3 regions of the Paraburkholderia sp. RL17-368-BIF-A genome follow, and region 1 is predicted to be linked to each of the others. Evidence: predicted binding sites of a transcription regulator. Region 1 holds the regulator's gene; each other region holds the start of a gene.
The links. Region 1 encodes LexA, which represses DNA repair genes until DNA is damaged. Its sites were predicted from a motif close to ACTGTATNNNNATACAGT; they were not measured.
Positions count from the first base shown of each region.

Region 1 (5,496 bases):
AAATCTGCCAGCCGGATGCGCCGAGCACGTGCGCGGCTTCTTCCTCGTCGTTGCCTTGCGCCTGCATCAGCGGAATCAATTCGCGCGCGACGAACGGGAACGTGACGAAGATCGTCGCGAGCACGATGCCCGGCACCGCGAAAATAATCTGTATGTTGTGCGCCTGCAGCCACGGACCGAACCATCCCTGCGCGCCGAACATCAACACGTAGATGAGACCCGAGATCACCGGCGAAACGGAAAACGGCAAATCGATCAGCGTGGTCAGCAGCGCCTTGCCGCGAAACTCGAACTTCGCGATGCACCACGAGGCCGCGAGGCCGAACACGAGATTGAGCGGCACCGCGATCGCCGCGGTGATCGCCGTGAGCTTGATGGCGGCGAGCGCATCCGGGTCCGCGAGCGACTCCAGATAGAAGCCGAGCCCCTTGCTCAACGCCTGATAAAACACCGCGACGAGCGGCACGACGAGAAAGAGCGCGAGAAACAGTAGCGCGATGCCAATGAGAATCCAGCGCACCACGGGCGGCTCCGTCACGGGGTCGGGCCGGCGCGCGGCAGTCAGCGGCGCGCGTGCGGGCACGGCATGCGCGTCAATGCTGTTGGCGCCGTCGCCAGGCTTGAGGCTATCGACAGACTGGCGGCTCATTGCACACCTCCGCCGATCGCCGCGACGCTCGTCACGCTCGCTGCGGGCGCGGGACCGGAACCGCCGCGGCTCGTGCGCCGCTGCAAGTACCACTGCAACGTGTTGATGAAAAGCAGCATCAGGAATGAGACGACGAGCATCACCACGGCAAGCGCGGTCGCGCCTGCATAGTCGTACTGCTCGAGCTTCGTGATGATCAGAAGCGACGTGATCTCCGACTTCATCGGCACATTCCCGGCGATGAAGATGACCGAGCCGTATTCGCCGAGCGCCCGCGCGAACGCGAGCGCGAAGCCCGTCAGCAACGCCGGGAAAACCGCCGGGAGCACGACGCGGCGAAACGTCAGCCAGCGCGACGCGCCGAGGCAGGCGGCGGCCTCTTCCTGTTCGCGCTCGAACTCCTCGAGCACCGGCTGCACCGTGCGCACGACGAACGGCAAGCCGATGAACGTCAGCGCAACCAGCACGCCCACCGGCGTAAAGGCCACCTTCAGGCCGAGCGGCTCGAGAAACTGTCCGATCCAGCCGTTGCCCGCATAAACGGCCGCGAGCGAAATGCCGGCCACCGACGTCGGCAGCGCGAACGGCAGATCGACCACCGCGTCGACGATGCGCTTGAACGGAAACGTGTAGCGCACCAGCACCCACGCGACCAGAAAGCCGAACACCGCGTTGATCAGCGCGCCGCCGAGCGCGGAAAAAAACGTCAGCCGGTATGAAGCAAGCACGCGCGGCGAGCTGACCGCGCGCACGAACTGGCTCCAGTCGAGGGTCGCCGTTTTCAGAAATGTCGCCGCGAGCGGAATGAGCACCACGAGGCTCAGATAAGCCACCGTGATGCCGAGGGTCAGGCCAAAACCGGGCAACGCGCTCGGCTTTCGGAAGGTCAACGTCGTCATGCTCGTACTCTTTCAGTTGATGCTCGTGTTGCAGGCCTCGGCGTCCCGATCGGCCAAAAGCGCGCCCGCGGCGCGCTCCTTCACGACGCCTGACGGCGCGTCGCGTTTGCCCTGTCCGCGCCGGGTTGCGGCGCGGACCTGGACGATGCTACTTACTGCGGCTGATAGATCGAATCGAACACGCCGCCGTCGGCAAAGTGCGTCTTTTGCGCGTTGGTCCAGCCGCCGAACGAATCGTCGACCGTGTAGAGCTTCAGCTTCGGAAACTTCGCGGTCAACTCGGCCGGCACCTTGTTCGAACGCGGACGGTAGAAGTTCTTCGCGGCGATTTCCTGGCCTTCCTGGCTGTACAGGAAGTTTAGATACGCCTCGGCGAGCTTGCGCGTGCCGTGCTTGTCGACGACCTTGTCCACCACCGCGACCGGCGGCTCGGCCAGAATACTCACCGACGGCACGACGATTTCGAACTTGTCCGTGCCGAATTCCTTGATCGACAGGAACGCCTCGTTTTCCCACGCGATCAGCACGTCGCCGATCCCGCGTTGCACGAAGCTGGTGGTCGCGCCGCGCGCGCCCGAATCGAGCACGCCCGCGTTCTTGTAGAGCTTGCCGACGAATTCCTTGGCCTTCTGGTCGTTGCCACCCGGCTGATGCGCGGCATACGCCCACGCGGCCAGGTAGTTCCAGCGCGCGCCGCCCGAGGTCTTCGGATTCGGCGTCACGATCGACACGCCCGGCTTCGTCAGATCGTCCCAATCCTTAATGTGCTTGGGGTTGCCCTTGCGCACCAGGAACACGATCGTCGACGTATAAGGCGACGCGTTGTCGGGCAGGCGCTTCTGCCAGTTCTTGTCGATCAAGCCCTTGTTGGCGAGCGCGTCGATGTCGTAGGCGAGCGCAAGCGTCACGACGTCGGCCTGCAGGCCGTCGAGCACCGAGCGAGCCTGCGCGCCCGAGCCGCCATGCGACTGCTTGAACGTGATCGTTTCGCCGGTCTTCGCCTTCCACTCCTTGCCGAACGCCTGGTTCACGTCCTGATAGAGCTCGCGGGTCGGGTCGTAGGAAACGTTCAGCAGCGTGCTGTCGGCGGCTTGCGCCTGGCCGATTGTGCCAATTACGCCGAGCGCGGCCGCCGCGCCGAATGCGAGCGCGGCGATGAGCGTGCGCGCCTTATGGGTTGTCCGTGCCCGCCCCGTGTTGCGATGATTCATGTCCTGTTCTCCGCGTGTTGGTCCGCTAAAGCTGCGAGTGGTGTTGTTTTGCGTCGGGTCACGTGCACATGAGCGCGACTGGAGGCCAGTCTATCGAAGGGCTTTCATCATTAAAAATAATGTTTCCTCATTTTTTAATACGCAAAAGTGGTAATGACAGCCAGACAAGGCGTTGCGGCATGCAAACCGATGTTTGGACGTCGATTGACGACGTTGCAGCGCGGTGCTTGAGCGCGAACTTAAAGTAAAGCTTGAATTGCGCCGAATACTGTATAAAAATACAGTCACCTGTTCATACATACAGTGGCGCCATGACAAAACTCACCGCACGACAGCAGCAGGTTTTCGATCTGATCCGCCGGGCGATCGAACGCACCGGCTTTCCGCCCACCCGCGCGGAGATCGCCGCCGAGCTGGGCTTCAGCTCTGCCAATTCGGCCGAAGAGCATTTGCGGGCGCTTGCCCGCAAGGGCGTGATCGAACTCGCCGCCGGCGCGTCGCGCGGCATCCGTCTGCTGCCCAGCCAGGACTTTGGTCAGGACGGCACACAGCATCAGTTCACGCTGCCGCATCCGAGCATCATGCAACTGTCGCTGCCGCTCATCGGGCGGGTCGCGGCCGGTAGCCCGATCCTCGCGCAGGAACATATCGCGCAGCACTATGCGTGCGACCCGGCGCTGTTCTCAAGCAAGCCCGACTACCTGCTGAAGGTGCGCGGCCTGTCCATGCGCGACGCGGGCATCTTCGACGGCGACCTGCTCGCCGTGCAGAAAAGAAGCGAGGCGAAAGACGGCCAGATCATCATTGCCCGCCTCGGCGACGACGTCACGGTCAAGCGCCTGAAGCGCCGGCCCAACGGTATCGAGCTGATCGCCGAGAACCCTGATTACGAGAACATCTTTGTCGAGACAGGCAGTGCGGACTTCGCGCTGGAAGGCATTGCTGTCGGTCTGATTCGCCCCGGCGAGTTCTGATCGCGCCTGCCGGGTTGGTCGCCTGTCAGTACACCGTACACAGGCGGATCAACCCTCGCCTGCCACTCACTACCGCAGCACACACGTTGAATCGCCCGGAGAGCCTCATGGAACGCCTTGCCCGCCTGTTGCCGTTTCGCCAGTTCGGCCGTTTGCGCCATCTGCGCAAGCTGGTGCCCTGCTCACTGATTGAAGCATCCACGGCCGCCACTGCGTCGCTGTTCGACTCGCCGGTGAACGGCTCCGGTGCGCATGCCGCTTCGTCATCCTTACAGGCGTCTTTGTTGCCGTCGTCGTTGCCGGCGTTCGCGCGGGTGTCGCTGAATTCCGGGCTCAATACCGCGGAGCCGGCGCGCCGGGCGCCGGTGCGGGTTTATCACGGGCCGTCGCGGCTCATCATGGTCGGCACCATGGACGCGGTGTGCAGAATGATCGACCGTTGCATCGCCGACGAAACCAACGTCCAGGGCGCGGTGTTCGAGTCCTGATGTGCGGTAAGGTGTGCGGGCGCGTTGCGGGAAACGTCGTTCGTCGCATCGAACGGGAATCATGAGTGGGGATCGTTTCGGCGCAACGCCGGTCCACGTTCGATCACACCTGATGGAGAATCCCGGCCCATGGCAGCAGTATCAATACGCAAGAAGCGCGGTGCTCGTCCGCTTGTCGTCGCGCTGATCGTCATCGCGATAATCGCCGGCTTGGGCTTTGGCTATGCATCGCCGTATATCGCACTCAACAACCTCAAACGCGCCGCCGACGCGCGCGACGCGCAGACGGTGAATCAGTACGTCGATTTCCCGGCGTTGCGCGAAAGCCTCAAGCAGCAGGTGACGGGTTTGCTGACGCGGCGGCTCGACTCGCGCGGAAACGGCAACCCGTTGGCCGCGATCGGCGCGATGATCGGCGTCGCATTGATCGGCCCACTAGTCGATGCGTATGCGACGCCCGACGGCGTGGCCGCGTTGCTCAACGGCATGCCGCCGCGCGGCGTACCGGGCGAACGGCCGCCGGCGCCGCCGGCTGCGAGCAATCCGGCTGCGGCAAATGGACCTGCGCCGGGAGCGCCGGGCAGCGCTAATAGCGCGGATCAAAGCGGCGCGGATCAAAGAGCCGGCAGTGGCGCTAACTCCGGTGGAGAAGGGAACGCGGCGCATGGCGCCACGCCGCCGCAGCCGCAGCCGCCAGAAACCACGGCCGGCTATCGCGGCATCAACGAATTCGTCGTTACATACCAGCACGGCGCCGGCGACGCGCGTTACTCCGCGATCTTCCTGCGCGAAGGCCTGTTCACATGGAAGCTGGCCGCGGTCAATCTGAACGAGTGAGCGGGAGCGCGGCGCTTGGGCGTTGGAGTTCGCGAATTCGACAGCCGCACTCGCACCGCGAAGCTCGCAAGCGCGAGCCGTGTGCTCAGGCCGCCTCTTGCTGCTGCTCCTGCGCCGATGAACACGCCACCAGGATACTGCACGACACGCGGTCGAGCAGCGGCGTGTTGCCCGCGCCCATCCACCATCGGGACAAGCCGGTGCGGCAGCGGTGGCCGACCACTACGAGGTCGACATGCAGTTCATTGGCGAGATTGGCGATCTCGTCGATCGGATGGCCGAACGCAAAGTGCCCTTGAGCCCGCACGCCGCGCTCCGTCAGCCAGTCCACGCCTTCTTGCAGGATGTCCCGCGCGGTCTTTTCGAAGCTGCCGCACGCGATGTCGGTCAGCAGGCCCGCGCTTTGCGCGATGCTCGAGCGCATGTCCACGACCGAGA
Region 1 covers NZ_JARESN010000001.1:332,755-338,250, forward strand. The annotation lists gene cysW (sulfate ABC transporter permease subunit CysW) at 1-649, opposite strand, end outside; gene cysT (sulfate ABC transporter permease subunit CysT) at 646-1,548, opposite strand; gene P0D87_RS01450 (sulfate ABC transporter substrate-binding protein) at 1,701-2,759, opposite strand; gene lexA (transcriptional repressor LexA) at 3,071-3,733, shown strand; gene P0D87_RS01460 (hypothetical protein) at 3,841-4,221, shown strand; gene P0D87_RS01465 (DUF2939 domain-containing protein) at 4,351-5,058, shown strand; gene P0D87_RS01470 (universal stress protein) at 5,144-5,496, opposite strand, start outside.

Region 2 (5,496 bases), on a different contig from region 1:
TTCGCGCTCTCCTGCGATGGCGCGTGCAGCCATGAATCCGAAGCCGACGACCTCGGCCCATGCGCGTGTCTGGCAAAACCAACAGCTTATTGTGTGGCCGCTGAACTGTCGATGGAGAACGCACGTTTTTGGTGCGCGAGCCGGCTGCGGAATCTCGTGGTCCGGCGCAGCGCCCGCGTCACGCCTCGTGGACGGCGATTCGCGTGTCGCCGAGCAGCACCACCTGACCCGCGCGGATCTTGCACGTTTTACGCGTTTCGACGCGGCCGTCGACGGTCACCGCGCCGTCGGCGACCATCAGTTTGGCCTGGCCGCCGCTGTCCGCGAGTCCCGTAATCTTCAGCAGATTGTGGAGTTCGACGTAGTCGCCAGTGAGCGTGAAATCGAGGTTGGGCATGGGCGTTGCACCTTCAGGCGAGGGGTTCGCATCATAAGCCACAAGCTTGCCCTGAAGAAGGCGCGCTGTGTTTGCCAGTGCGTTTGCCCGCGTCATTGCGGATGCCGGCCGCGCGTCGGCGAGCGCATCGCAAGCAAATGCAAGCAGATGTTATGCGCTTGTCAGAAAGTGAAACGTCGCGTAACACCGGTCGCCACGAAACGACTTCACTCGTAAAGTGGGTCTCAGCAGCAAAGCTTGCCGAAAATTTGTTCGGCTGTGAGCAGACCGGGAGGCGTCCTGCAAAGCGCCGCCGACGCGGCGCCGGACGGCTCACATCACGACAACCTGAAGAGGAAATCGCCATGACCCAGATTCGTACGCTACTGATCGGTACCGCCATGACCGCCTTTGCCGCCACCGCGGCTGTGGCGCAGACCAGCCAACCCGTTCAGCCGATCCAGCCGGCCGCGGGCGTGAATACGCAAGCGCAACTTCAGGCACAGACGCCGGGCGCCGATGTCGCGCCGGCAGCGCAGGGCGTGCAGCCGGTCACGCCGCCGCCGACGCGTCTGACGGCGCCGGGCTCGGCCGATCCGCTCGTCCAGAAGCGCGAAGCGAACGCGAAGGCGAGCGCGGAATACCGCGCGTCGAAGAAGGCATCGAAGGCCGAGTTGAAGCAGCAGCAGAAGGCCGCGAAGTCCGAGTACACGGAGCAGGTGCGCGACGCGAAGATCAACATGAAGGCGGACAAGCAGGCCGCCAGCAACGAAATGAAGATGAACATGCAGGGCCAGGCCGGCGCGCAGACCGACGGCGGCGAGGTCAAGCATTAATCGCCGGTCGCGTCGGGGCGCGATGCGCCCGGCACGTCGGACTTGCGCCCGGGCGCGACGCGCTCTCGCCCGGGCCCATGAGATTTAGATTTGGCAAGGAGGTATCGCATGAACAGCACTCAATCTACGAAGTCGATGAAATCCGCCGCTGGCCGGCTTTGCGCGCTGATGATCGCGGGCTGCCTGTCGTCGGTGGCTTTCGCCCAGGCTAGCGATCCGGCCGCCGCCCCGGTCACGCACGCCGACAAGAAGGCGGCGAAGGAGCAGTCGAAGGCGGACAAGAAGGCGGCTGTCGCGCAAGCCAAGGCCAACAAGGAAAAGACTGAGGCGCAAGCCGACGCCGATAAGGCTAATGCCGAGGCCAATTTGAAGGATGCCAAGAAGCAGTAGGGTTCTGGCTCTCGGCGCGATGAAGGAGCCGGAAGGCTTGCTGGTCTATGACGGCCCGTTCAGCGTGAAGCGAACGGGCCGTTGTGTTTTCTGGCTCGGGCTTGCTGGCTGCCGACGCCATACGGCGCCACGCGTCCCGCGCTGAGTCTGCCTACAACGCCCGCGGCCGTCCGCGAAAAAAAGGGCGCTTGTGCGCCAGGGTTGTATGGATATACAGTATGCGTCGCTCCCCAATCCATCCAATGCCTGCCAAAAAACGTGCTTTCCGTCGCCGAATCTCCGCCGCCATCCGACGCCGCCGCCTGGCTCACGAAGCTCAACGACGCGCAGCGCGAGGCCGTCGAATACGGCGCGGATACGCCGCACGCACCGCCCGGCGCGTTACTGGTGATCGCGGGCGCGGGTTCCGGCAAGACCAACACGCTCGCGCATCGCGTCGCGAATCTGATGGTGAAAGGCGCCGATCCCCGGCGGATTCTGCTGCTCACGTTCTCGCGCCGCGCGGCGCTCGAAATGACTCGCCGCGTCACGCGCATCGCCACCGCGGCGCTCGGCACGCGCGCCGCGCTCGCGCAAGGGCTGACGTGGGCGGGCACCTTCCATAGCGTCGGCGCGCGGCTGTTGCGCGAATATGCGGAGCTGATCGGCCTTGCGCCGGCCTTCACGATCAACGACCGTGAGGATTCCGCCGACCTGATGAACCTGGTGCGCCATGAACTCGGGCTGTCGGCGAAAGAACGGCGCTTTCCGGCCAAGAGCACCTGCTTCGCGATCTATTCGCGCGTGGTGAACACGGGCGCGTCGCTCGGCCAGGTTCTGGACAGCGCGTTTCCGTGGTGCCGCGAATGGGAGGCGGATTTGCGCATGCTGTTCGCCGCTTATGTCGACGCCAAACAGAAGCAAAGCGTGCTCGATTACGACGATCTGCTGCTCTACTGGTCGCACATGGCCGCCGAGCCGGCCATTGCCGCGGATCTGTCGGCGCGCTTCGATCATGTGCTCGTCGACGAGTATCAGGACACCAACCGCCTGCAGGCGTCCATCCTGCTCGCGCTGAAGCCCGACGGCCGCGGCCTGACCGTGGTCGGCGACGACGCCCAGTCGATCTATTCGTTTCGCGGCGCGACCGTGCGCAACATTCTCGACTTTCCGGCGCAATTCGATCCGCCCGCCACGCAGATCACGCTCGAGCGCAATTACCGTTCGACGCAGCCGATTCTCGCCGCGTCCAATGCCGTGATCGAACTGGCCAGCGAGCGCTACACGAAGAACTTGTGGACCGATAAGGCATCGGCGCAACGCCCGCGTCTCGTGACCGTCGCCGACGAGGCCGACCAGGCGCGCTACGTCGTCGAACAGGTGCTCGAAGCGCGCGAGCAAGGCATGAAGCTGAAATCGCAGGCGGTGCTGTTTCGCGCCGCGCATCACAGCGCCGCGCTCGAAATCGAGCTTACGCGGCGCAACATCCCGTTCGTCAAGTTCGGCGGACTCAAGTTTCTCGATTCGGTGCATGTGAAGGACGTGCTTGCCGTGCTGCGCTGGGCCGAGAATCCGCGCGATCGCGTGGCCGGCTTCCGGGTCGTGCAACTGCTGCCGGGCGTCGGGCCGGCCACCGCCGCGAAGGTGCTGGACGAGATCGTCGCTCGTGCCGGCGCCGGTGTCGCTGTCGGCGGCGGTGTCGGCAATCCGGCCGGGACTGTGGCCGAGAGTCTGGCCAACTCGGCGGCCAACGCGCTCGCGGCGTTCGCGCCGCCGCCCCGCGCGCAGGAGGACTGGCATCCGTTCGTCAGGCTGATGTCGAGCGTGTACGGGCGGCAGACGCCGTGGCCCGCCGAGTTCGAGATGGTGCGGCGCTGGTACGAGCCGCACCTCGCGCGCAATCACGAAGACGCCGCGATCCGCCATGCCGACGTGCTGCAGATGGAAAGCATCGCGGGCACCTATGCGTCGCGCGAACGCTTTCTGACCGAACTGACGCTCGATCCGCCCGACGCCACCAGCGACGAATCGGGCGTGCCGCTCATCGACGAGGACTATCTGATCCTGTCCACCATCCATTCGGCGAAGGGGCAGGAGTGGCGCAACGTGTTCGTGCTGAATGGTGTCGACGGCTGCATTCCGTCCGACCTCGGCACGGGCAGCGAAGACGAAATCGACGAGGAGCGCCGTCTGCTCTACGTGGCGATGACGCGCGCGAAGGAAGATCTGCATATCGTCGTGCCGCAGCGCTTTTACGTGCACAACCAGACGCATCTCGGCGACCGCCATGTGTGGGCGTCGCGCACGCGCTTCATTCCCGCGCATCTGATGCCCTTGTTCGACGCTTATGCGTGGCCGCGCGTGCCCGTGGCGAGCGCGCCGACAGCCGCCGGGCTGGCCGCGGCGGCGCAGGCGAAGATCGAGATTGGGGCGAGGCTTAGGAAGATGTGGGATTGAGAGCCGGTTATAGCCGGTTATAGCCGGTTGCTGGCGGCTTGCCGGAGCAGTCATCGGCGAGACAAGTGCGGCGGGGCGCTAGCGGCGCGGCGGGGGCGAGCAAGGTGACCAGAGGCCGCAGCGCCCCAATGCCCCGGAAGCAGCCACGCGAGGCGGCCACCGCGGCCAAAGACCGCAGCGCCAAAGGCCGCAGCACCCAAAGACCACCGCGCCAAGACCACCGCGCCAAGACCACCGCGCCAAGACCACCGCGCCAAGACCACCGCGCCAAGACCACCGCGCCAAGACCACAGCGCCAAGACCACAGCGCCAAGACCACCGCGCCAAGACCACCGCGCCAAGACCACCGCGCCCAAGGACCACCGCGCCACTGACCGCAGCCACAAATTACCCGGAAAGCGGCTAAGCGCTCACCACGCTCACCGCGACTGACGTTGCTGCTGCTGAGGCGTCGGACGCGGCGGAACGAAAAAGTTGCGCAGCCAGGCCGCCATCCGCGAAAACACGTCGTACGGTTCTTCGACGAAAATTTCCGGTTTCAGCAGGCGCAGATATTCCATGATCTGCTGCGCTTCCTGTTTCTGGAACGAGCCGTGCGAAATGCCGAGGCGCAACAGCCCGCGCAGTTCGCCGAGCTTTTCGCGCGCCGTGCTGCCCACGTTCGTTTCGCACGCGACCTTCGCCTCGTACACGCGCTGACGCAACGATTCGACGAGCCGCCATGCCGGCGTCTGCATGACTTCCTCGAGCGCCTGGATGTCCTGCACGGCGCCCTTGATCTGCGCGGCGAGCGGGTCGACCAGCACGGCGTCGCCTTCGGCTTCCTTGACGATGGCCGCCGCCCAGTCGCGGCACTGCTTGGCGAGCTCTTCCGGCGTCCATTCCGAGCGTGCCGCGAAGCCGAAGCCGAACTCGCCGGCCTGCTGCATCAGAATCGCGACGACGTCCGGGAACTCCTTGTCCAGCGTGCGTTTCGCCCATGCATACTGGCCGCCCTGCAACATCCGCTGAACCGCGTGTTCGGTCAGCGGCACCATGTTGTCGAGCAGCTTGGCGCGCAAAAAGTCTTCGAACGACGGCGTCGCGAACTGCGGATCGAGCTTCAGCGATACGCGCAGAAAAGCCTCGAAATCCTTGCGCAGCGTCGCGATGGTCTCGTCTTTGAGCGTGAGGGTGATTTGACCCATGTGTCTATCCCGTTTGGTCCTGCCGCGCGGCCTCGTCGTGTGCTCCGGTCGCAAGCGGACCCGGAGATTCGACGCGCGATGGCCACGCGCTTGATTCCTGCCTGTTGCCGCGTCGTTGGCGGGACGTATCCCGTATCCCGACGAGCGGACCTCGACTGCTTATCGGCGGATTGACGGGAAACTTAAGGGTTTTATCGGGTAGCGCGCGGGCGCTGGAGGCGTCCTTTGGTGGCGGGATGCGGCGAGGATGCTGAGGAGCGGGCGGCGGCGA
Region 2 covers NZ_JARESN010000018.1:48,702-54,197, reverse strand. The annotation lists gene P0D87_RS25735 (RNA-binding S4 domain-containing protein) at 179-397, opposite strand; gene P0D87_RS25730 (hypothetical protein) at 742-1,212, shown strand; gene P0D87_RS25725 (hypothetical protein) at 1,321-1,602, shown strand; gene P0D87_RS25720 (ATP-dependent helicase) at 1,861-4,038, shown strand; gene P0D87_RS25715 (DUF4088 family protein) at 4,458-5,225, opposite strand.
Region 2: P0D87_RS25720 (ATP-dependent helicase) is a predicted target of LexA. The motif match lies at 1,803-1,820, and genes of this name have one in related genera.

Region 3 (5,496 bases), on a different contig from region 1:
ACATCCCACAGGCCATCGGCTCGTTCATAAGCTTCCGCCCGGATTGCGCGACGATGGCGCAATTGACGGGGCACTGACGAGGAAAGCGGCATGCGGAAAGGAAAGGCCGAATTGGAAAACGCGTGAATTTTAGCATACTGGGTATTCGGGACAGCCCGGAATGCGGCGGGGACGGCCTGCTGGCCGGTTATGGGTGGGGTTATGGCTGGAGTTGGTGGGGGGAAGGTTGGGTTGAAGCGTTAGTGTGGGTGATGCGGTTTGGTGGGACTTGTGGTGCTTGTCCTGCTTCTGGCGCTTCGCGGCACTTTCCGCCGTTTCGCGTCATTTCGCGCCCTTCGCTGCTAGTCGCCGCCTTCGCCGTTATTCACCGCTCCATTCTTCGTCGATACCTTTGAGGATTTTGCCGATCGTCGCGCCAGAAAAGCCGCGTGACGCGAGAAAGCGCGCCTGCTTCGCGCGCTCAGCCGCGGTCTCCGGAAGCTGACCGAACTTCTTGCGCCATACGGCCTGGGCGCGCGCCAGTTCCGTTTCGCGTAATTGAGCGCTCGCTTCGTCGACGAGCGTGCGATCCACCGCGTGCTGCTTCAATTCGCCAACGATGCGGCTCGCACCCAGTCGCGACGAACGACGATGAATCAGGCTTTCGGCGAAGCGGGAATCGGATAGCCAGTTTTCGGCTTCGAGCGTGTCGAGCAGCGTATCGAGCGAATCGCTTTCTTCGACGAAGGGCTTCAGCTTGCGTGCAAGTTCACTGCGGCTATATTCGCGGCGCGATAGGTAGCCGAGCGCGCGTCCTTTGAGCGAACGTGCTGGGCGTTGGGATTTTTTTGCTTCGCTTGGGGCGGGATCTGCGTCGCCGGGTGTTTGGTCTGAGGCAGATGTGCTGCGTGAGCCGCTTGACCCATGCGAACGAAGCGAGCTGCGTGAGTTGTTACGCGAGTTGCGTGAGCCGCGCGACTCACTCGAGCGCGTGTAGGTAGCCTCAGCGGACTGGTCGGGCTGACCTGGCAACAGCGCGCGCCGCAGGCCACGGCCTGCGGCGCGATCGTGTGCGTCGAACGGTTCAGGCCGATCGAACGGATCAAAGCGATCCGATGTTTCGGATAGATCCGCATGCGCCGAACGTTCGGGCGAATCGCTCCCGTCATTACGCGGGCCGCCCACGTTGCGTCCAGAATTGGACAATGGCCGGCCCTTGCGTATCACGTAGTGGTTACTCTTCGTCCGCGACTTCTGCGCCTGCGCCGGTCACTGCCTCGGCCATTGCATTCACACCCAGCGATTCGCGGATGCGGTTCTCGATCTCACGAGCGATATCCGGATTTTCGCGCAGGAATTCACGCGCATTGTCCTTGCCCTGGCCGATACGCTCACCGCTATAGCTGTACCACGCGCCGGCCTTGTCGACGATTTTGGCCTGCACGCCCAAGTCGATAATTTCGCCCTGACGCGAAATACCCTCGCCGTACAGAATGTCGAAGATCGCCTCGCGGAACGGTGGCGAAACCTTGTTCTTGACCACCTTCACGCGCGTTTCGTTGCCGATCACTTCGTCGTTCTTCTTGATCGAGCCGATGCGGCGAATGTCGAGACGCACCGACGCGTAGAACTTGAGCGCATTACCGCCGGTGGTGGTTTCCGGATTGCCGAACATCACGCCGATCTTCATGCGGATCTGGTTGATGAAGATCACGAGGCAGTTGGTGCGCTTGATCGTGCCCGTGAGCTTGCGCAGCGCTTGCGACATAAGACGCGCTTGCAGACCCGGCAGCGAGTCGCCCATTTCGCCTTCAATTTCAGCCTTCGGCACAAGCGCCGCGACCGAGTCGATCACGATCATGTCGATCGAGCCCGAGCGCACCAGTGCATCGGCAATTTCCAGCGCCTGCTCGCCCGTGTCCGGCTGCGACACCAGCAGGTCGTTCACGTTCACGCCGAGCTTGCCCGCGTATTGAATGTCGAGCGCGTGTTCCGCGTCGATAAACGCTGCCGTGCCGCCGATCTTCTGCATTTCCGCGATGACTTGCAGCGTCAGCGTGGTCTTACCCGACGACTCCGGACCGTAGATTTCGACCACGCGGCCACGCGGCAAACCGCCGACGCCCAACGCGATGTCGAGGCCGAGCGATCCGGTGGAAACGACCTGGATGTCTTCGACTACCTCACCTGCGCCGAGCCGCATGACCGACCCTTTGCCGAACTGCTTTTCGATCTGCGCGAGGGCGGCAGCGAGTGCCTTGCTCTTTTCAGCAGTCAGTCCAGCCGAGCCTTTCTTGCTTTCTTCCATGAATCGTCCTTTGCTATGATGAACGGCGTCTGAGGCAGATGTGTCGTCCAGTTTTGAAGGACAGCACACGAAACTCAGACACTGTATAAAAAAACAGTGGTTTTGGCAAGCGTGATTCTGATGCGAACGCGCATTTTTACTGTCGCGCCGCCCAACCACCCACAATGATTCGGAGACCGCTGTGCGCCGCGGGGACACCCGAGGTGCCGGCCAAGGCCCTGAGCTGGCGCATCATGCGAATTCTGATTGCCGAAGACGACAGCATACTCGCGGACGGTCTCGTTCGATCACTCCGCCAATCGGCCTATGCCGTGGATCACGTGAAGAGCGGCGTCGAGGCCGACACCGCGCTGTCGATGCAAAGTTTCGATCTGCTGATTCTCGATCTCGGCCTGCCGCGCATGTCCGGGCTCGAAGTGCTGCGCCGCCTGCGCGCGCGCAATTCGAACCTGCCGGTGCTGATTCTGACCGCCGCGGACAGCGTCGACGAGCGCGTCAAGGGCCTCGACCTCGGCGCCGACGACTACATGGCCAAACCGTTTGCCCTCAACGAACTCGAAGCGCGTGTACGCGCGCTCACGCGGCGCGGCGCGGGCGGCGGTCCGACGATCGTGCGGCACGGTTCGCTGGGCTTCGATCAGGTGGGCCGGATCGCCTATATCAACGATCAGGTGATCGACCTGTCCGCGCGCGAACTGGGTCTTCTCGAAGTGCTGCTGCAACGGATCGGCCGGCTGGTTTCGAAGGAACAGCTCGTCGACCATCTTTGCGAATGGGGCGAGGAAGTCAGCAACAACGCAATCGAGGTCTATGTGCACCGGCTGCGCAAGAAAATCGAGCCGAGCGGCGTGCGCATCATCACCGTGCGAGGGCTCGGCTACTGCCTCGAGAAAGCGGTCGCGCCCGCGAATGCCAGTGCGAATGCGGCGGCAACCACACCCGCCGAGCCCGAACCGGCACCATCGCCGTCAACGCCGGCCGGCGGAATGCCGGCGAGTCACCACTACAAATAGAGCACATCATGTCCGCACGCGCAGATCGCGCGACGGCCCGCGCGGCGGACCTCGACGAGGCGCGCGACGAGCGCTACGCCAATCCGTTCGCCCCGCCCGACGAAACCGAAGCCGCCGCCGAGGCGCGCCCCCGCTCGCTATTCGGCGAAATTCTCGACTGGATGCTCGCGCCTTTGCTGCTGCTCTGGCCAATGAGCCTCGCGGTCACGTATCTGGTCGCCAAATCGATCGCGAACGGGCCGTTCGACCGCGCGCTGGAAACCGACGCCTACGTGCTCGCTCGGCAGATTCATCCGGTCAACGGCGTGGCCGAACTGACGCTGCCCGATTCCACGCGCGACTTTTTGCGGACGGACAACGTCGACAGTGTTTTCTATCAGGTGCTCGGCACGCGGGGCGAGCTGGTGGCGGGCGAGCGCGACATGCCGCTGCCGCACGAAGACGACCGGCCGCAACCGGGCCTTGTCGCTTTCCGGGACGACATGCTGCGCGGCAACGACATCCGCGTGGCCTATACGACGGTCGAATTCCCGCAGACGCCCGGCGCGGAGCCGGTGCTCGTGCAGGTCGCCGAGACGCTCGACAAACGCAGCCAGCTCGCCAACGACATCATCAAAGGCGTGATCCTGCCGCAGTTCGTGATCCTGCCGCTCGCGATCCTGCTCGTGTGGTTCGGCCTTTCGCGCGGCCTCGCGCCGCTGCACGCGCTGCAGGCGCACATCCGCGCGCGTCGGCCCGACGATCTGTCGCCGCTCGAGGCGCGTCGCGCGCCGCCGGAGATCGAGCCGCTCGTCACGTCGTTCAATGATTTGCTGACGCGCCTCGAGCAGAACATGGAATTGCAAAAGCGCTTTATCGCCGACGCCGCGCATCAGATGAAAACGCCGCTCGCCGGCCTGCGCACTCAGGCTGAGCTGGCGCTGCGGCAAGACGCGTCGGCGGAAGTGCATCGCTCGCTCGAGCAGATCGCGACGAGTTCGGAGCACGCGGCGCGGCTCGTCACGCAACTGCTTGCGCTCGCGCGCGCCGAAAACCGCATGTCCGGGCAGATCTTCACGCCGGTGGAAGTGACGGAAGTCGCGCGCAATGCCGTGCGCGACTGGGTGCAGGCCGCGCTCGCCAAGCAGATGGATTTGGGTTACGAGGCGCCGGACGAACCCGTCGAGGTCGACGGCAATCCGGTCATGCTGCGCGAGATGTTGTCGAACCTGATCGACAACGCGATCCGCTACACGCCGGCGGGCGGCCGCATCACCGTAAGAGTGAGGCACGACGCCGCCGCGCGGCTCGTGCATCTCGAAGTGGAAGACACCGGTATCGGCATTCCAGCCGCCGAACGTTCGCGGGTCGTCGAGCGCTTTTACCGGATTCTCGGCCGCGAAGGCGACGGCAGCGGCCTCGGGCTTGCGATCGTCCGCGAAATCGCGACGATGCACGGCGGCGAGCTGACCATCGACGACAACGTCTATCAAACCGCGCCGCGGCTCGCGGGAACGCTCGTGCGTGTCAGTTTGCATGTGCTCGAGCGGGGCAGGACTTACCCTAACGCGGGCTGACAGCCATAAGCCGCCAAAGCCAAGTTGTCCGGCGTTCACAGCATATTGCACGGCGTTGAACCAGAATTGACCTATTTTCACGAACCTTCGTCGCGGGTCAGCAAGCCATCGGCGCAACCATTCACGTCAGTAGGCCGTAAGTTTTCACTCCAATAATCGGTTGCACGGAACGCCGCGGGCCGGCGCACCGCGTGCATATCAATATTGGAGACGACATATGGCTACCGTAGGCGGACACATTTCGCCCGTGCCCATGACGCGCGATGAGAAGCGGGTGATCTTCGCATCGTCGCTAGGTACGGTTTTCGAGTGGTACGACTTTTATCTGGCCGGCTCGCTGGCCGCCTTCATCAGCAAGAGCTTTTTCTCCGGCGTCAATCCGACTGCCGGCTTCATTTTCACGCTGCTCAGCTTCGCCGCGGGTTTCGCGGTCCGGCCGTTCGGCGCGGTGGTATTCGGGCGGCTCGGCGATATGGTCGGCCGCAAGTACACGTTCCTCGTCACGATCGTGATCATGGGCGTGTCGACGTTCCTCGTCGGCTTCTTGCCCGGCTATGCGGCGATCGGCATCGCATCGCCGGTCATCTTCATCGCGATGCGGATGCTGCAGGGCCTGGCGCTCGGCGGCGAGTACGGCGGC
Region 3 covers NZ_JARESN010000007.1:70,670-76,165, reverse strand. The annotation lists gene P0D87_RS14175 (DUF2889 domain-containing protein) at 1-92, opposite strand, end outside; gene recX (recombination regulator RecX) at 361-1,206, opposite strand; gene recA (recombinase RecA) at 1,214-2,287, opposite strand; gene P0D87_RS14160 (response regulator transcription factor) at 2,521-3,300, shown strand; gene P0D87_RS14155 (sensor histidine kinase) at 3,309-4,856, shown strand; gene P0D87_RS14150 (MFS transporter) at 5,074-5,496, shown strand, end outside.
Region 3: recA (recombinase RecA) is a predicted target of LexA. The motif match lies at 2,368-2,385, and genes of this name have one in related genera.